Regions from separate parts of the Arthrobacter sp. D1-17 genome, predicted to be linked through region 1. Evidence: riboswitches for the same ligand, from Rfam matches in the RefSeq annotation. Region 1 holds a riboswitch; the other holds the start of a gene.
The links. Region 1 has a riboswitch for glycine ahead of gcvP (aminomethyl-transferring glycine dehydrogenase). Riboswitches for the same ligand answer to the same signal wherever they lie in the genome.
Positions count from the first base shown of each region.

Region 2: it holds a riboswitch for glycine, as region 1 does, so the genes downstream of both, gcvP (aminomethyl-transferring glycine dehydrogenase) here and gcvP (aminomethyl-transferring glycine dehydrogenase) in region 1, are expected to answer to the same signal.

Region 1 covers NZ_CP096382.1:184,149-193,939, reverse strand. The annotation lists gene M1E01_RS00905 (hypothetical protein) at 170-598, shown strand; gene M1E01_RS00900 (NADPH-dependent FMN reductase) at 696-1,238, shown strand; glycine riboswitch at 1,563-1,663, shown strand; glycine riboswitch at 1,664-1,763, shown strand; gene gcvP (aminomethyl-transferring glycine dehydrogenase) at 1,814-4,660, shown strand; gene gcvT (glycine cleavage system aminomethyltransferase GcvT) at 4,671-5,804, shown strand; gene gcvH (glycine cleavage system protein GcvH) at 5,914-6,297, shown strand; gene glyA (serine hydroxymethyltransferase) at 6,327-7,631, shown strand; gene M1E01_RS00875 (L-serine ammonia-lyase) at 7,685-9,091, shown strand; gene lipA (lipoyl synthase) at 9,174-9,791, shown strand, end outside.
Region 2 covers NZ_CP096382.1:3,437,423-3,447,213, forward strand. The annotation lists gene M1E01_RS15855 (DNA/RNA non-specific endonuclease) at 1-724, opposite strand, end outside; partial or broken gene M1E01_RS15860 (TspO/MBR family protein) at 863-1,054, shown strand; gene M1E01_RS15865 (L-serine ammonia-lyase) at 1,150-2,556, opposite strand; gene gcvH (glycine cleavage system protein GcvH) at 2,820-3,203, opposite strand; gene gcvT (glycine cleavage system aminomethyltransferase GcvT) at 3,351-4,529, opposite strand; gene gcvP (aminomethyl-transferring glycine dehydrogenase) at 4,542-7,388, opposite strand; glycine riboswitch at 7,438-7,582, opposite strand; glycine riboswitch at 7,583-7,681, opposite strand; partial or broken gene M1E01_RS15885 (TetR/AcrR family transcriptional regulator) at 7,826-8,256, opposite strand; partial or broken gene M1E01_RS15890 (MFS transporter) at 8,265-9,125, shown strand; gene M1E01_RS15895 (Dps family protein) at 9,252-9,731, opposite strand.

The DNA.
Region 1 (9,791 bases):
CGGCCAGGAAGCACCCCGCGGAAAGCGCCACCCATGGCCTCAACGCAGAAGCAGCTTATCCAAAAAGCATCGGCAGTCAGAACAGCGGGCACCGGCGCCACACATTCCACAGATGACCAGCGGATCCACAACCGCAGGTCAGTGTCCAGCCCTGTTCGCGCGGCCTAGCATGTCCTTCATATCCAATGGACACAGGCCAGGGGACCCGCGGCCGCCCAAGCCGCACCGCCTCCGCTGCGAAGAATGCGGCACCGAGCACAACCTGGCCATCCGGGCAATAACGGCATTGGCAGCCGGTGACGGCGACTTGGTCACGGTCGCCTACACCTGCATGGACTGCCTGCACTTTCATGAACATACCGCGTACATGGGCGACGTCACGGCAGCTTTGCGGCAAGTGCTCTGGACCCCGGACGTACTCATTTTCGGTGAGGAGTACATCCACTGCGGCTGCCCCATGGAGATAACCGGCCACGAGCTCGAGGTGCTGCATTACTGGTTCAGCAACGGCCCTTTTCCCGGCCGGCTGCGCAGCGTCTTGCTCCCCGTTCAGATGCTGGACTGCACCTGCGGCTTCCGGCTGGAAATTCCGGAGTGAGATGGAAGTCCACTGGCACCGGTGCTTATCGTTGCCTCACAACGCGTGAACCGAAAGCCAAGGCCGGAAGGGAACCGTACTCATGGTGAAAATAGCAGTGGTCGTCGGCAGCACACGGCCCCAGCGCCGCAGCAAACAAGTTGCCGACTGGGTGCTTTCAAGGGCTTCTGCCCGGGGCGGTGCAGAGTTCGAAATGCTCGACCTCGCAGATTATGACCTTCCGCTGCTGGATGAACCAATGCCGCCTTCTATGGGGAATTACACGCAACCGCATACGAAAGTCTGGGCCGGGGCCGTCTCAAGGTTCGACGGTTTTATCTTCGTGACGGCCGAATATAACCACTCCGTTCCCGGTGCTTTGAAAAATGCTTTGGATTACCTCTACGCGGAATGGAACAACAAGGCTGCGGGGTTTGTCAGTTACGGCAGCGCCGGCGGGGTGCGTGCTGTCGAGAACCTCCGGCTGATCACTGCCGAACTACAAATGGCCGGAGTGCGCGCTCAGGTGGCGTTGCCCTTCACCACCGAATTCGAGAATTTCACCACCTTCACCCCGAGTGAAAGCGCCGAAGAAGCTTTGGAGCCGCTCCTGGAGCAGCTCATCTCCTGGTCGACGGCGCTCAAGACGACACGCCTCTGAGCTGGGAAACGGCGGCCGGATATGTCCCCACCATCGCTGTTCGAGGTTGTCGAAGCTGTAAAGGTCAATGCCTGCAGGAGGCGGACGCGCGGCGGAGAGCTTGGAGATAAGGGACTCGGAAGAGTAGCTCCCTGAGGTCAGGAGCCTGCGGGAGAGTGGGTTCAGTGTGGTCTTGGTCACGGGCAGGTGTCAAAGCGAGACCTGTGTGCAGGTGTCCTGGCCGGTTCGAATCGAATGCTTCAAGAGCCGTCTACGGCCTCGATTTGGCCTCCGAGAAAATCTCCGGTAAGTTGTGAGCCGAATCACCACATTTTTATAGCCTTTCGAGCCGTGGCGGGAGAGTCCTCCCAGTCATTCACCGGGCAGGCGCCGTAGGAGCAAATCCTCCCCAGGAATCTCTCAGGCCCATGTACCGCTGCGGCGAGGCAACTCTGGAAAGCAGTCAGGCGACGTCCTGGCTCACCGACGGTGCAAGCGGAAGACCATCTCCGCGGAATCTCTCAGGTCCAATACAGAGCGGGGAGGAACCCAACCGACGCCGCGCCCCTCAGGGCCGGCCAGACCTGGAGTTCCTCATGACGATTCAATCGCTTCCGTCAACTTTTGCCGACCGGCACATCGGTGCCCGGCGCCAGGCCGACGTTGACATCATGCTCAAGAGCATCGGTTACGACTCGGTCGATGGCCTCGTTGAAACGGCCGTCCCGGCCTCCATCCGCCAAGAGAACGCCCTGCAACTCACCGCCGCGCTCAGCGAAGTCGAGGTCCTCGCCGAGCTCCGCAGGCTGGCCGCGAAGAACAAGACCGCGGTTCAGATGATCGGTCAGGGCTACTACGACACCGTGACGCCTCCGGTGATCCGCCGCAACATCCTGGAGTCCCCTGCGTGGTACACGGCCTACACCCCGTACCAGCCGGAGATCTCCCAGGGCCGCCTTGAGGCGCTGCTGAACTTCCAGACCATGGTCCAGGACCTCGTTGGCCTGCCAATCGCCAATGCCTCGCTGCTGGATGAAGCAACGGCGGTGGCCGAGGCGGTGCTGCTGATGCGCCGGGCCAACAAGAACAAGCAAGCCCGCGAGGGCAAGACCGTCCTGGACGCTGACTGCCTGCCGCAGACCATCGCCATCGTCAAGGGTCGCGCCGAGGCGCTGGGCTTCGAGGTCGAGGTCGCGGATTTGTCCTACGGACTGCCTGACGGTGACATCAACGGCGTCGTCCTGCAGCAGCCCGGAGTCTCCGGCCGGGTCTGGGACCAGTCCCCCGTGATTGCCGCCGCCAAGGAACGTGGTGCCCTGGTCACGGTCTCAGCTGACCTGCTGGCCCTGACCCTGATCACGCCTCCCGGCGAGCAGGGCGCGGATATCGCCGTCGGGTCCGCGCAGCGGCTGGGTGTGCCGCTGTTCTTCGGCGGACCCCACGCCGCCTACATGGCCGTGCGCACCGGCATGGAGCGCACGCTCCCCGGCCGCATCGTCGGCGTCTCCAAGGACAACGCCGGTGCCACCGCTTACCGGCTGGCGCTGCAGACCCGGGAGCAGCACATCCGCCGTGAAAAGGCGACGTCCAACATCTGCACCGCGCAGGCGCTGCTGGCCATCGTGTCCTCCTTTTACGCCGTCTACCACGGCCCTGACGGCCTCAAGGCGATCGCTGAGACGGTCCACAACAACACGCGCGTCCTGGCCGCCGCCCTGAAAACGGCAGGCCGCGAACTGGTCAGCGAGTCCTTTTTCGATACCCTCACCGTGCGCGTCCCGGGCAAGGCCCGCAGGGTCATCACCGCCGCGGAAGCCCTCGGCATCAATCTGCGCTTCGTTGACGAGGACACCGTGGGCGTCTCCGTTGATGAGACCACGACGCCGGCAACCCTGTCCGCTGTTGCCGTCGCCTTCGGCGCCGGGCCCGTGCGTGACGCAGCAGGCTTTGACCTGCCCAAGTCCGTCCTGCGCACCTCCGGTTACCTGGAGCATCCGGTGTTCAATACGCACCGGTCCGAGACGCAGCTGCTGCGTTATATCCGGCGGTTGTCGGACCGTGACCTGGCGCTGGACCGCACGATGATTCCGTTGGGGTCCTGCACGATGAAGCTGAATGCGACGGCCGAGATGGAGGCCATTTCCTGGCCGGAGTTCGCCTCGATTCACCCGTTCGCGCCGGATTCCCAGACGGCGGGCTGGCGTGAGCTGATCGCTGATCTGGAGGCGCAGCTGACCGAGATCACCGGCTATGACCAGGTCTCGATCCAGCCCAATGCCGGGTCCCAGGGTGAGCTGGCGGGTCTGCTGGCGATCCGCGGTTACCACCGGTCCCGTGGCGAGGGACAGCGGAACATTTGCCTGATTCCGGCCTCGGCGCACGGCACGAACGCTGCCTCGGCGGTGCTGGCGGGCATGAAGGTCGTGGTGGTGGCCACCGCGGCGGACGGCACCATTGACCACGCGGACCTGTACGCGAAGATCGAGGCGCACAAGGACGCGCTGTCGTGCATCATGATCACCTACCCCTCCACCCACGGGGTGTACGACGGGGACGTCCGTGAGGTCTGCGACGCGGTGCACGCCGCGGGCGGGCAGGTCTACGTTGACGGCGCGAACCTTAACGCCCTGGTGGGGCTGGCCCAGCCGGGCAAGTTCGGCGGGGACGTGTCGCACCTGAACCTGCACAAGACCTTCTGCATCCCGCACGGCGGTGGCGGGCCCGGCGTCGGCCCGGTCGCGGCCAAGGCGCACCTGGCACCGTTCATGCCCGGCAACGCGGCGTCCTGGAGTGAGGGTGATGACGTGCCGATCTCGGCCTCGCGCTTCGGCTCCGCCGGGGTGCTGCCGATCTCCTGGGCGTACGTGAAGCTGATGGGCGGGGACGGGCTGACCGAGGCCACGAAGTCGGCGCTGCTCGCGGCGAACTACGTCGCTGCGCGCCTGGATGAGCACTTCCCGGTGCTGTACACCGGTGAGGGCGGCCTGGTGGCGCACGAGTGCATCCTGGACCTGCGCGAACTCACGGCCCGGACCGGTGTCACGGCCGAGGACGTGGCCAAGCGCCTGATCGACTACGGCTTCCACGCCCCCACCCTGGCGTTCCCGGTGGCCGGGACCCTGATGGTGGAGCCGACCGAGTCCGAGGACCTGGCCGAGATCGACCGGTTCATCGAGGCCATGGTTTCCATCCGCCGCGAGATCGACCAGGTCGCCAACGGTGACTTCACTGTGGAGAACAGCCCGCTGCGTAACGCCCCGCACACCGCGGCCGCGGTCATCAGCTCCGACTGGAACCGTGACTACCCCCGCGAGCAGGCCGTGTTCCCCGTGCACTCCCTCAAGCAGGACAAGTACTTCGCGCCCGTGGGCCGCATCGACGGCGCAGCCGGGGACCGGAACCTGGTCTGTTCCTGCCCGCCGCTTTCCGAATTTGAGAGCTAAGGACTTCACAATGACTGAGAACTACACCGCGCTCTATGACGCGCATAAAGCGGCCGGCGCCTCCTTCACCGACTTCGGCGGCTGGCAGATGCCGCTCAAATACACCTCCGAGCTGGCCGAGCACCACGCCGTCCGCAACGCCGCCGGCATCTTCGACCTCTCCCACATGGGCGAAGTCTGGGTCACCGGGCCGGACGCCGGAGCCTTCCTGGACTACGCCCTCGCGGGAAAGCTCTCTTCCATTGCTGTCGGCAAGGCCAAGTACTCGCTGATCTGCAACGAGGACGGCGGCATCATCGATGACCTCATCTCGTACCGCCGGAGCGACGACAAGTATCTGGTGGTGCCGAACGCGGGCAACGCTGCCACCGTCGCCGCCGCCCTCGTCGAGCGCGCGGCAGGATTCGACGTCGTCGTGGACGACGTCTCCGCCGAAACCTCGCTCATCGCGGTCCAGGGACCCAACGCCGAGGCCATCCTGCTGGGACTGGTCCCGGCCGAACAGCACGAGCTCGTCACCGGGCTGAAGTATTACGCTGCCGTGGAGGTAGGAATATCCGTCAACAGCACCGTCCACACCCTGTTGCTGGCCCGCACCGGCTACACGGGAGAGGACGGCTTCGAAATCTACGTTCCCAACGCTGACGCATCCGGATTGTGGGAAGCGCTGCTGGACGCGGGCGCTGTGCACGGGCTCATTCCGGCCGGCCTGGCCTGCCGCGATTCCCTCCGTCTGGAGGCCGGCATGCCGCTCTACGGCAACGAACTGTCCCTCGACGGCGACCCCTTCGCCGCGGGCCTGGGTCCCGTCGTCGCGCTGTCCAAGGAAGGCGACTTCGTCGGCAAGGCAGCCCTGGCGGCCAAGAAGGAAGCCGGAGCCGGAACCAGCACGGGACGGAAGCTCGTAGGCCTCAAGGGCCTCGGCCGCCGCGCCGGCCGGGCACACTACCCCGTACTCAAGGACGGCAACGTCGTCGGTGAAGTGACCTCCGGCCAGCCCAGCCCCACCCTGGGTTACCCCGTCGCTATGGCCTACGTCGACGTCGAATACACCGAGCCCGGCACGCCCTTGGACATCGACCTCCGCGGCAAGGCAGAACCCTTCGAAGTCGTGGCACTCCCGTTCTACAAACGCGCCACGTAGCCTGCGGGACGGTTCCGGGACCACCCCCGGACGCTCTCTCACTTTCTGCACGGTTCAACCCGGCGCTCTCTCACTTTCCGAAATCACCGAAACCTAAGGAACCAACAACATGGCAAAAGTCGCCCCTGAACTTCAGTACTCCGACGAGCACGAATGGGTGTCCCGTGATGGCGGGAACCTGATGTCGATCGGCATTTCCGCCGTGGCCACGGACGCCCTCGGCGACATTGTTTACGTGGACCTGCCCGAGGTCGGCTCCACTGTGACTGCCGGCGAGACCTGCGGCGAGGTGGAGTCCACCAAGTCGGTCTCCGACCTGTACTCCCCCGTGTCGGGCGAGGTCACGGAAGTCAACGACGTTGTTGTTTCCGATCCGGCTGTCATCAACAACGACCCGTACGGTGCAGGATGGCTCTTCAAGGTTGCAGTTGAGTCCGAGGGCCCCCTGCTGTCCGCCGAGGAGTACGCGTCCAAGAACGGCGGCGAGCTGTGAGCGCCGCCCGTGCCGCAGGCATAGAGAGAATGGCCTTCCAGCAGGTTCTCTCCCCGAGCCTCAACGCCGAACTTGGCGAGCTGGACCCGGAGATCGCAGCGAAGATCGACGACGAGCTCGTCCGCCAGCGCGACGGCCTGGAGATGATCGCCTCTGAGAACCACACCGCTGCCGCGGTGATGCAGGCTCAGGGATCGGTTCTGACGAACAAGTACGCCGAGGGTTACCCGGGCAAGCGCTACTACGGCGGTTGCGAGCATGTGGACGTCGTCGAGCAGCTTGCGATCGACCGGGTGAAGTCCCTCTTTGGCGCCGAATTCGCCAATGTCCAGCCGCACTCGGGCGCGCAGGCCAACGCCTCGGTGATGCATGCGCTGATCAAGCCGGGGGACACCATCATGGGCCTGAACCTGGCCCACGGCGGCCACCTGACCCACGGCATGCGGATTAACTTCTCCGGACGTCTGTACAACGTGATCCCGTACCAGGTCCGCGAGGAGGACCACCGGATCGACATGGCCGAAGTGGAGCGCCTGGCGCAGGAGCACAAGCCGCAGCTGATCGTTGCCGGCTGGTCCGCCTATGCCCGGCAGCTCGACTTCGCTGAGTTCCGCCGCATCGCGGATTCGGTAGGCGCGTACCTGATGGTGGACATGGCTCACTTCGCCGGCCTGGTGGCAGCAGGCCTGCACCCGTCCCCCGTGCCGCACGCGCATGTCACCACCTCCACCACGCACAAGACCCTCGCCGGTCCGCGCGGCGGAATCATCCTGACCAATGATGCCGGCATCGCCAAGAAGATCAACTCGGCCGTGTTCCCGGGCCAGCAGGGCGGCCCGCTGGAACACGTCATCGCCGGCAAGGCCGTGGCATTCAAGATCGCAGCCTCAGCCGAGTTCAAGGAGCGCCAGGAGCGCGTGCTTGCCGGCGCCAGGATCCTCGCCGAACGTCTGGTCCAGCCGGACGTCACCGCCAAGGGAATCTCCGTGGTCTCCGGCGGAACCGACGTGCACCTCGTGCTCGTGGACCTCCGCGACTGCGAACTCGACGGGCAGCAGGCCGAGGACCGCCTCGCCTCCATCGACATCACGGTCAACCGCAACGCCGTGCCGTTTGATCCGCGCCCGCCGATGGTCACCTCCGGGCTCCGCATCGGTACCCCGGCCCTCGCGACGCGGGGCTTCGGCGAAGCCGCGTTCGCTGAGGTCGCGGACATCATCGCCGAGGCTTTGACTGCCGGCGCCGGTGCTGACCTCTCGGGCCTGCGCACCCGCGTCGAGGCTCTCGCCGCCGCCCACCCCCTCTACCCGGGCATGGCCAACCTCTCTCATTGAGCTTGTCGCAACCCCGGCCCATCACCTCCATTACTAACTTTTAGGAACTGATCATGGCTGTTGGTGTCTTTGACCTTTTCTCCATCGGAATCGGCCCGTCGAGTTCGCACACTGTGGGGCCGATGCGTGCTGCTGCGGTGTTTGCGGAGGAGCTTAGGGCGTCCGGGGTGTTGGAGCGGGTGGCGTCGTTGCGGGTGGATCTGTACGGTTCGCTGGCTGCGACGGGTTACGGGCACGGGACGATGACCGCGGTCCTGTTGGGCCTGGAGGGCTTTCATCCGGAGTTGATCCTGCCGGAGGAGGTGGAGTCCCGGCTGGCGGACATCGCGGAGACCGGGATGCTGCAGCTGGCCGGCGCGGGCGGCGGTGTGCGGTTGCCGTATGGGGTGGAGGATATGGTGTTGCGGCCCTTGACCGTGCTGCCCCGGCACACCAACGGGATGACGTTTACCGTGTCCGACGCCGCCGGCGAGGTGCTGCACAGGGCGACGATCTTCTCGGTCGGGGGCGGGTTCATTGTCCGGGAGGGCGAGGAGGACGCGGCGCTGCAGGAGCTGGAGGAGTCCAAGAAGGAGCTGCCGCTGCCGTTCCGCACGGCCGCGGAGCTGCTGGAGCATTGCCGCGCCCAGGGCCTGTCGATCAGCGAGGTCATGCTCGTCAATGAACGCGCTTCCCGTTCGGAGGAGGAGATCCGGGAGGGGCTGGGGCGCATCTACTCCGTGATGGAGGAGTGTGTGCAGACCAGCCTGAAGCGGGAGGGACTGTTGCCGGGCGGGCTGAAGGTCCGCCGCCGCGCCCCGGACTGGCATGAGCGGCTGCTGAAGGAAGACACGGACCGGGACGGCCGGTATTGGCAGGAATGGGTGAACCTGATCGCGCTGGCGGTCAATGAGGAGAACGCTTCGGGCGGGCGGGTGGTCACCGCCCCGACGAACGGGGCCGCGGGCATCATCCCGGCGGTGCTGTATTACGCGCTGCACTACGCCCCCGGCATGGACCAGGCGACCCAGGCCGACCGGGACGATGTGGTGGTGAAGTTCCTGCTCGCCGCCGGCGCGGTCGGGGTGCTGTACAAGGAACAGGCGTCCATTTCCGGGGCGGAGGTCGGCTGCCAGGGCGAGGTCGGGTCGGCGTCCTCGATGGCCGCCGCGGGCCTGGCCGAGGTGATGGGCGGGTCCCCGGCGCAGGTGGAGAACGCCGCGGAGATCGCGATGGAACACAACCTGGGCCTGACGTGTGACCCGATCGGGGGCCTGGTGCAGGTGCCCTGCATCGAACGCAACGCGATCGCCGCGGCGAAGGCCATCAACGCCGCGAAAATGGCGCTCTGGGGCGACGGCACCCACCGCGTCTCACTGGACGAGGTCATCATCACCATGCGCGAAACCGGCAAGGACATGAGCGATAAGTACAAGGAAACCGCCATGGGCGGCCTCGCCGTCAACGTCGTCGCATGCTAGTCGAAGCCCGGGGCCACGCCCCGCTGCGGCTGTCGACGTCCCATAACAAGAAAAAGCATTTCATCTCCGAAGGAGTTCTCCTGTGACACTGGCACCAGAAGGCCGGAAGATGCTGCGCATCGAGCAGCGCAATGCGGCCACCCCGGTGGAGCGCAAGCCGGAGTGGATCAAGGCCAAGGTCCAGATGGGCCCGGAGTTCGTCCAGCTCAAGAACCTGGTGAAGAAGGAAGGCCTGCACACCGTCTGCGAGGAAGCCGGGTGCCCGAACATCTTCGAGTGCTGGGAAGACAAGGAAGCGACGTTCCTGATCGGCGGCTCCGAATGCACCCGGCGCTGTGACTTCTGCCAGATCGACACCGGCAAGCCCTCCCCCGTAGACAGGTTCGAACCGACCAAGGTGGCCCGCTCGGTGCAGACCATGGCCCTGCGCTACGCCACCGTCACCGGCGTCGCCCGCGACGACCTCGCCGACGAGGGCGTCTGGCTCTACGCCGAAACGGTCCGCAAGATCCACGAACTGAACCCGGGCACCGGCGTCGAACTTTTGATCCCGGACTTCTCCGGCAAACCCGACCACATCGCCGCGATCTGCGACTCGGCCCCCGAGGTGTTCGCCCACAACGTCGAAACCGTGCCGCGGATCTTCAAGCGCATCCGCCCGGCGTTCCGCTACGAACGCTCCCTGGACGTCATCACCCAG
Region 2 (9,791 bases), 900 kb from region 1:
GGGTGAGGTCGATCCCCGTGAGCCCGGCTATCTGGCTCACCGGGACCTGGAAGGTGCGGAAGGGTCCCAGCGGCGGCGGCTCGCCCGCGGCCAGCCGCCGGAGGACGGCCTGCTCCAGCTCCAGCCCTTCCAGCAGGGGTGACTGGTCGAGCACGAATCCCGCCGAGGCGAGTGCCCCGTCTCCGGTCCAAGCGGCGACCTTCCAGAACCGTCGTGGTATCTGGATCCCCCTGTACGGCAGATCGTCGTGGGCGAGGACCGGTCCGGTGAAGACGCTCAGTTTGGCGTCGTAAATGTCGGCATGGTTCAGCACGTGGTCCTCGAGGCCGAGCCAGAGCTGCTTATCCTGGTTGAAGTCCGCTGCCTGCGGCGCCGCGTTGGGAAAGGCAAACGTGTCCTGGTTTGCTCTCCGGGCGGTCTCCGGGTCTCCCCACACGGGGTCGAGCCTGCGCACCAGGTGTCCCCGGTCCAGCTTGTTGTTCCGGTACACCTCTGGGCCGGCCTGGTGCCCACGGGGCACCCTCGGGTCGAAATGCCAGGTTCCGCTGCGCTCGAGCGGGCGGAGTTCCCCGCCGTTGATATTGACCCCGACGACGGCAGCCAGCCTGCGGGAGGACTGAAGCCGCACCGAGAAGTGGGTGTAATCGAGCAGCACGGCAGGCGCGTTCGGGCAGGGAAGGTCAACGGCCTCCAGCAGGAAGCCAGGATCGTAGCCTCCGTTCATGGATCCAATGGTGGCACGTGGCCTTGACTCCGGCCTCACGCACGGCAAGTGGGAAGGCACGGACCGCTTGCCGGAGGGAGTCCGGGGACTTCGATTAACAAGGACGGGACCGTACGCTCGGACAGCAGGCGTGTTGTTGTGCAGCTCGCGGCACTCCTCGCTTTTCTGGCAGCGTCCGCTCTGGTCGCGTGGCCCGGCTCTCAGGCAACCATCAACAATGTCAGCGGCTGGTACGCGGCGGCGGACAAGGCGCCGTGGTCTACGCCCAACTGGGTGTTCGGGCCGGTCTGGACTGTGCTGTGTGCCTCCATGGCCGTGGCGGCGTGGGTCGTTTGGCGCAGCCGCAGCGCCAGGCCCAGGACCGGTCTCAGGATGTACGGGGTGCAACAACTAAGTCCCGGCAAGCTCGACCAGCTGAAGAGGGATCAGCATTCCACGACGTTGACGGCGAGGCCGCCCATGGCGGTTTCCTTGTACTTATCGCTCATGTCCTTGCCGGTTTCGCGCATGGTGATGATGACCTCGTCCAGTGAGACGCGGTGGGTGCCGTCGCCCCAGAGCGCCATTTTCGCGGCGTTGATGGCCTTCGCCGCGGCGATCGCGTTGCGTTCGATGCAGGGCACCTGCACCAGGCCCCCGATCGGGTCACACGTCAGGCCCAGATTGTGTTCCATCGCGATCTCCGCGGCGTTCTCCACCTGCGCCGGGGACCCGCCCATCACCTCGGCCAAGCCCGCGGCGGCCATCGAGGACGCCGACCCGACCTCGCCCTGGCAGCCGACCTCCGCCCCGGAAATGGACGCCTGTTCCTTGTACAGCACCCCGACCGCGCCGGCGGCGAGCAGGAACTTCACCACCACATCGTCCCGGTCGGCCTGGGTCGCCTGATCCATGCCGGGGGCGTAGTGCAGCGCGTAATACAGCACCGCCGGGATGATGCCCGCGGCCCCGTTCGTCGGGGCCGTGACCACCCGCCCGCCCGAAGCGTTCTCCTCATTGACCGCCAGCGCGACCAGGTTCACCCATTCCTGCCAATACCGGCCGTCCCGGTCCGTGTCTTCCTTCAGCAGCCGCTGATGCCAGTCCGGGGCGCGGCGGCGGACCTTCAGCCCGCCCGGCAACAGTCCCTCCCGCTTCAGGCTGGTCTGCACACACGCCTCCATCACGGAGTAGATGCGCCCCAGCCCCTCCCGGATCTCCTCCTCCGAACGGGAAGCGCGTTCATTGACGAACATGACCTCGCTGATCGACAGGCCCTGGGCACGGCAATGCTCCAGCAGCTCCGCGGCCGTGCGGAACGGCAGCGGCAGCTCCTTCTTGGACTCCTCCAGCTCCTGCAGCGCCGCGTCCTCCTCGCCCTCCCGGACAATGAACCCGCCCCCGACCGAGAAGAACGTCGCCCTGTGCAGCACCTCGCCGGCGGCGTCGGACACGGTAAACGTCATCCCGTTGGTGTGCCGGGGCAGCACGGTCAAGGGCCGCAACACAATATCCTCCACCCCATACGGCAACCGCACACCGCCGCCCGCGCCGGCCAGCTGCAGCATCCCGGTCTCCGCGATGTCCGCCAGCCGGGACTCCACCTCCTCCGGCAGGATCAACTCCGGATGAAAGCCCTCCAGGCCCAACAGGACCGCGGTCATCGTCCCGTGCCCGTGACCCGTCGCAGCCAGCGAACCGTACAGATCCACCCGCAACGACGCCACCCGCTCCAACACCCCGGACGCCCTAAGCTCCTCCGCAAACACCGCAGCAGCACGCATCGGCCCCACAGTGTGCGAACTCGACGGGCCGATTCCGATGGAGAAAAGGTCAAAGACACCAACAGCCATGATCAGTTCCTAAAAAGTCAGTAATCGAGAGGTGAGCAGCGGCCCCTTCGGGTCCGGCCTCCGGCAGCATGCTCCCCGCCGTCCCCCCTAACCTCGAAAGCTCGGCCAGGGAACCCGGACGGCGTGGGCCCGGCATGCACAAAGGTTGAACCCGACGGGCCGGGCTTCGACAAGCTCAACCAGCGGACTTGCCAGCAATCTCTCTTACCAACGCTACGCCGTTTTGGGCGCCGCGAGGGCAGCCCCGAGCGCAATCCAATGGCTTAAAGCTCGCCGCCGTTCTTGGACGCGTACTCCTCGGCGGACAGCAGCGGACCTTCCGACTCGGCGGCGACCTTGAAGAGCCATCCTGCACCGTACGGGTCGCTGTTGATTAGCGCCGGGTCGTCGACGACGGCCGGGTTGGTTTCCGTGACCTCGCCAGTGACCGGGGAGTAGAGGTCCGAAACGGACTTGGTGGACTCCACCTCGCCGCAGGTCTCGCCGGCAGTCACAGTGGAGCCGACCTCGGGCAGGTCCACGTAAACAATGTCGCCGAGGGCGTCGGTGGCCACGGCGGAAAGGCCGACGGAAACAACGTTTCCATCCTTCCGGGACAGCCACTCGTGTTCTTCGGAGTACTGCAGATCAGCGGCAACTTTTGCCATGTTGTTTGGTTCCTTACGTTTCGGTGATTTCGGAAAGTGAGAGAGCGTCGGGTTAAACCCGACGGAAAGTGAGAGAGCGCCGGGTTAATTGTGCAGAAAGTGAGAGAGCGTCCGGGGGTAGGTGGTCCCGGACGCTCTCCCGCAAAACTACTTGGCGCGTTTGTAGAACGGGAGTGCCACGACTTCGAAGGGTTCTGCCTTGCCGCGGAGGTCTACGTCCAAGAACGTGCCGGGCTCGGTGTATTCGACGTCGACGTAAGCCATAGCGACGGGGTAACCCAGGGTGGGGCTGGGCTGGCCGGAGGTCACTTCACCGACGACGTTGCCGTCCTTAAGCACAGGGTAGTGTGCCCGGCCGGCGCGGCGGCCCAGGCCCTTGAGGCCTACGAGCTTCCGTCCCGTGCTGGTTCCGGCTCCGGCTTCCTTTTTGGCCGCCAGGGCTGCCTTGCCGACGAAGTCGCCTTCCTTGGACAGCGCGACGACGGGGCCCAGGCCGGCGGCGAAGGGGTCGCCGTCGAGGGACAGTTCGTTGCCGTAGAGCGGCATGCCGGCCTCCAGGCGGAGGGAATCGCGGCAGGCCAGGCCGGCCGGCGTCAGCTCCCCCTCGTCGGCGATGGCGATGATTGCCTGCCAGAGGGCGGCGGCGTCGGCATTGTCCACGAAGATCTCAAAGCCGTCTTCCCCGGTGTAGCCCGTGCGTGCCAGCAGCAGCTCCTGACCCGCGCCGGCCACGAGGAATGGGACCTCGACGCCGGCGTAGTACTTCAGTCCGGTGACGAGCTCGTGCTGGGCTGCGGGAACGAGGCGAAGAAGGATTTCTTCAGCTTTCGGCCCCTGCACAGCGATGAGCGAGGTTTCGGCGGAGACGTCGTCCACGACGACGTCGAATCCTGCCGCGCGCTCGACGAGGGCGGCGGCGACGGTGGCAGCGTTGCCGGCATTGGGCACGACGAGGAACCTGTCGGCGGTTCCGGTCTCCGCGGTCCCAGCACCGGCAGCACCAGCACCGGCAGGGCGCCGGTACACGATGAGGTCATCGATGATGCCGCCGTCCTGGTTGCAGATCAGCGAGTACTTGGCCTTGCCGACGGCCATGGCGGAGATCTTTCCCGCGAGGGCGTAGTCCAGGAAGGCTCCGGCGTCCGGCCCGGTGACCCAGACTTCGCCCATGTGGGAGAGGTCGAAGATGCCGGCGGCGTTGCGGACGGCGTGGTGCTCGGCCAGCTCGGAGGTGTATTTGAGCGGCATCTGCCAGCCGCCGAAGTCGGTGAAGGAGGCGCCGAGTTTCTTGTGCTCTTCGTACAGGGCCGTGTACTTCTCAGTCATGGGGGGTGATCCTTAGTTCTCAAATTCGGAAAGCGGCGGGCAGGAACAGACCAGGTTCCGGTCCCCGGCTGCGCCGTCGATGCGGCCCACGGGCGCGAAGTACTTGTCCTGCTTGAGGGAGTGCACGGGGAACACGGCCTGCTCGCGGGGGTAGTCACGGTTCCAGTCGGAGCTGATGACCGCGGCCGCGGTGTGCGGGGCGTTACGCAGCGGGCTGTTCTCCACAGTGAAGTCACCGTTGGCGACCTGGTCGATCTCGCGGCGGATGGAAACCATGGCCTCGATGAACCGGTCGATCTCGGCCAGGTCCTCGGACTCGGTCGGCTCCACCATCAGGGTCCCGGCCACCGGGAACGCCAGGGTGGGGGCGTGGAAGCCGTAGTCGATCAGGCGCTTGGCCACGTCCTCGGCCGTGACACCGGTCCGGGCCGTGAGTTCGCGCAGGTCCAGGATGCACTCGTGCGCCACCAGGCCGCCCTCACCGGTGTACAGCACCGGGAAGTGCTCATCCAGGCGCGCAGCGACGTAGTTCGCCGCGAGCAGCGCCGACTTCGTGGCCTCGGTCAGCCCGTCCCCGCCCATCAGCTTCACGTACGCCCAGGAGATCGGCAGCACCCCGGCGGAGCCGAAGCGCGAGGCCGAGATCGGCACGTCATCACCCTCACTCCAGGACGCCGCGTTGCCGGGCATGAACGGTGCCAGGTGCGCCTTGGCCGCGACCGGGCCGACGCCGGGCCCGCCGCCGCCGTGCGGGATGCAGAAGGTCTTGTGCAGGTTCAGGTGCGACACGTCCCCGCCGAACTTGCCCGGCTGGGCCAGCCCCACCAGGGCGTTAAGGTTCGCGCCGTCAACGTAGACCTGCCCGCCCGCGGCGTGCACCGCGTCGCAGACCTCACGGACGTCCCCGTCGTACACCCCGTGGGTGGAGGGGTAGGTGATCATGATGCACGACAGCACGTCCTTGTGCGCCTCGATCTTCGCGTACAGGTCCGCGTGGTCAATGGTGCCGTCCGCCGCGGTGGCCACCACCACGACCTTCATGCCCGCCAGCACCGCCGAGGCAGCGTTCGTGCCGTGCGCCGAGGCCGGAATCAGGCAAATGTTCCGCTGGCCCTCGCCACGGGACCGGTGGTAACCGCGGATCGCCAGCAGACCCGCCAGCTCACCTTGGGACCCGGCATTGGGCTGGATCGAGACCTGGTCATAGCCGGTGATCTCGGTCAGCTGCGCCTCCAGATCAGCGATCAGCTCACGCCAGCCCGCCGTTTGGGAATCCGGCGCGAACGGGTGGATCGAGGCGAACTCCGGCCAGGAAATGGCCTCCATCTCGGCCGTCGCATTCAGCTTCATCGTGCAGGACCCCAACGGAATCATCGTGCGGTCCAGCGCCAGGTCACGGTCCGACAACCGCCGGATATAACGCAGCAGCTGCGTCTCGGACCGGTGCGTATTGAACACCGGATGCTCCAGGTAACCGGAGGTGCGTTCGACGGCGGGGTCAAGAGCGAAACTGCCCGGGGCTCCCACTGCCGTGGCGCCGAAGGCGGCGAGTACGTCCGCCACGATGGCCGGTGTGGTTGTTTCATCCGTGGAGATGCCGACGGTGTCGGCGTCGATCACGCGGAGGTTGATCCCCTTTTCTTCTGCTGCGGCGATGATGCCGGCCGCCTTGCCCGGAACGGAAACGGTCACGGTGTCGAAGAAACTGTTGTGCAGGACTTCCAAGCCGGCTGCCTTGAGCGATGCCGCGAGAACCTTGGCGTGGCTGTGCGCGGTCTCGGCGATCGCCTTCAGCCCCTCCGGTCCGTGGTAGACCGCGTACATCGACGCGACGATAGCCAACAGCGCCTGCGCGGTGCAGATGTTGGAGGTCGCCTTTTCACGGCGGATGTGCTGCTCCCGGGTCTGCAGCGCGAGGCGGTACGCGGGCACTCCGGCAGAGTCTTTGGAGACACCCACCAGGCGGCCGGGCAGGGAGCGCTCAAGGCCCTTTTGCACTGCCATATAGGCGGCGTGGGGTCCGCCGTAGAACAGCGGCACACCCAGCCGCTGCGCGGACCCGACGGCGATATCCGCGCCCTGCTCGCCGGGAGGCGTGATCAGGGTCAGGGCCAGCAGGTCAGCTGAGACCGTGACCAGGGCACCACGTTCCTTGGCGGCGGCAATCACGGGGGACTGGTCCCAGACCCGGCCGGAGACTCCGGGCTGCTGCAGGACGACGCCGTTGATGTCACCGTCAGGCAGTCCGTAGGACAAATCCGCGACCTCGACCTCGAAGCCCAGCGCCTCGGCGCGACCCTTGACGATGGCGATGGTCTGCGGCAGGCAGTCAGCGTCCAGGACGGTCTTGCCCTCGCGGGCTTGCTTGTTCTTGTTGGCCCGGCGCATCAGCAGCACCGCCTCGGCCACCGCCGTTGCTTCATCCAGCAGCGAGGCATTGGCGATTGGCAGGCCAACGAGGTCCTGGACCATGGTCTGGAAGTTCAGCAGCGCCTCAAGGCGGCCCTGGGAAATTTCCGGCTGGTACGGGGTGTAGGCCGTGTACCACGCAGGGGATTCCAGGATGTTGCGGCGGATCACCGGAGGCGTCACGGTGTCGTAGTAGCCCTGGCCGATCATCTGTACAGCCGTCTTGTTCTTCGCGGCCAGCCTGCGGAGCTCGGCGAGCGCTTCAACCTCGCTCAGCGCCGGAGACAGTTCCAGCGCAACATCCTGCCGGATGTCCTTGGGAACGGCGGTGTCAACCAGGGCATCAACGGTGTCGAAGCCCACAGCCTTGAGCATGGCGGCAACATGGGCTTCGCGGCGGGCTCCGATGTGCCGGTCGACGAAGGTGGCGGAGGCTGAATGTACGGTCAAAGGAACTCCATAACTAAGGCGGCGCGGGTACGCCACAGTGATTCGGGTTCCTCCCCGCTCTGTATTGGACCTGAGAGTTTCCGCGGCGCGCATCGTGCGCGGCGCCGCTTGCACCGTCGGTGAGCACAGCGTGTCCTGAGTTGTCGGGTGATCCCGGGCCTTACGGCCGACAGCCTGCTACTTTCCAGAGTTGCCTCGCCGCGGCGGTACATGGGCCTGTGAGATTCCTGGGGAGGGTTTGCTCCTACGGCGCCTGCTTGTACCTACTTGCAGGACTCTCCCGCCGCAGATCAAAGGCGTATTCAGTTAGCCGTGGCATCAGCCACACCGGCCATTCTCCTACGTCCCGAACCCGTCCGCAAACTGCAGCAGCGGCGTCCGGGCCCGCGGCCGGCCGACGCCGCGCAATCATCGGGTTCCCCGCGGGAAAGCGCTCTTCAGCCCCGGAGCCGCGCCAGCGCGGAGAGCAGGCTTTCGCCGTCGGCAGCCGTTTCTGCGGCGGTCGCGGCGGGCCCGATGGAGAGCATTGCATTGAAGTACACGCCGTCACCCATATACAGGACCGCCTAGGCGAGGTCGGGTCCCACGTCCTTGGCAATCTCGTCCAGCCACCGCTGCTGGATGCGGGCGAACCGGCGCCGGGTTTCCTCGTGGGCCACTTCCGCCAGTCGCGTGGAGGCGACGATGGCAGGGTCCAGTGGGTGTCCGCCCAGACGGAGGACCTGATGAAGTAGGCGGCCGCCCCTTCGGGCGCGGTGGACATGGCCTGCGCATCGGCTTCGGCGTACTCGTCCAGGCGATCCAAAAGGACGCCGATCAGCGCTTCCTTGTTCGGGAAATGGTAGAGCAGCCCTCCTTTGGAACACCCGCGCGGGCCTCTACGGAATCAAGGAACTTGCCACCGCAGGCCTCGGGGGCGCCGGTTGCCGTCATCGCCTTTGGCGCATTCATGGGCTGGGCATTTGTCCGGCGGCAGAAGCGCCTGGCGTCGCCCCTCCTGGACCTATCGCTTTTCAGCAACCCCGACTTCAGCACGGCCATCACGGCCAATGTCCTGGCGCTGTTCTCCTACAACGGCTTCATCCTGTTCCTGGCGCAGCACCTGCAGCTGCAGCTGCTGGAGGGCATGTCCCCTTCGGCATCTGGAATGGCCATGCTTCCCGCCCTTGCCGCGATGGTGATGGCCGGGCTGCTCGTGGTGCCGCTGGTGAAAAAGCTGCGCCCCGGGTTTGTTGTGGCCGGAGGCCTGTTCCTCAGCGCTGCGGGCTACAGGCTCGTCGCCCTAGACGACCATTCATCAGGGCCGGGGCTACTGCTGGGCGCACTGCTCCTGCTGGCCGTCGGCGTGGGCGGGGCGGAGACAATTTCCAACGACCTGATCCTTGGGGGCAGTTCCGCCAGCCAGGTCAGGGGCAGCCGCGGCGATTTCGGAAACAGGCTATGAGGTGGGTCCCTGCTCGGGACAGCCGTGCTGGGATCCATCCTCACGGCCTCGTATCAGCAGCATCTGGCGCTGCCACCTGCGGTCGTGGGCACTTCCCCCGAGACGGCGCCGGCCGAAGCGCTGGCCGGCGCAGGCGAAACACTCGCGGGCGCGGTGGAACTGGCCGGGATGCTGCCGGCCCCGGCTTCCGAGGCTCTCGCAGAGGCTGCCCGCACGGCTTTCGACTCGGGCGTCCACATCATGCTGCCATCGCGCTGGTACTGATGGCAGCAGCGGCCGTCCTGTCCGCCGTCGGGCGGTGCCGACCCAAAAGAGGGCCTGCACAAAAGGGGCCTGCACAAAGGTGTCCGGCACAAAAACAGCCCCGGAGCTCGTTCCGGGGCTGTTTTGCCTTTGCGGCCGGGCCGCAGCACGCGAAGTTACTTGCCGTCAGGCTGCGTGACGCTGGCGGTGGGCTTCATGTTCTCAGCACTCAGCATCCAGGCGAACTGCTCCAGCTTCTCGATGAAGGTGTGGAGCAAGTCAGCAGTGGTGGGGTCTTCCTCATCCACCTCGTCATGGACTTTGCGCATGGTGCCGACCGCGGCTTCCAAGGCGGCAACAATCCGCTCGGCCGCGTCCTGGGTGCTGATAAGGCCGTCCGGGAAGCGGGCAAGGTTGGTGGACTTGGCCACCGTCTCGCTGCGGCCGTCGGGCAGCGCATGGAGTGCGCGCATCCGCTCCGCGGTGTCGTCAGCGAAGGTCCTCGCGGCGTCCACAATCTCGTCCAACTGCAGGTGGAGGTCCCGGAAGTTGGTCCCCACGATATTCCAGTGTGCCTGCTTGCCCTGGAGGTGCAGCTCGATCAGGTCCGCGAGCACAGCCTGCATGTTGTTGGTCAGGGTCGGTGAAGCTTTCATTCGTCCTCCTCGATTGGTCCAGCAGTTCCGACGCTACCCCAGCCCCTAATCCGGGCGGCA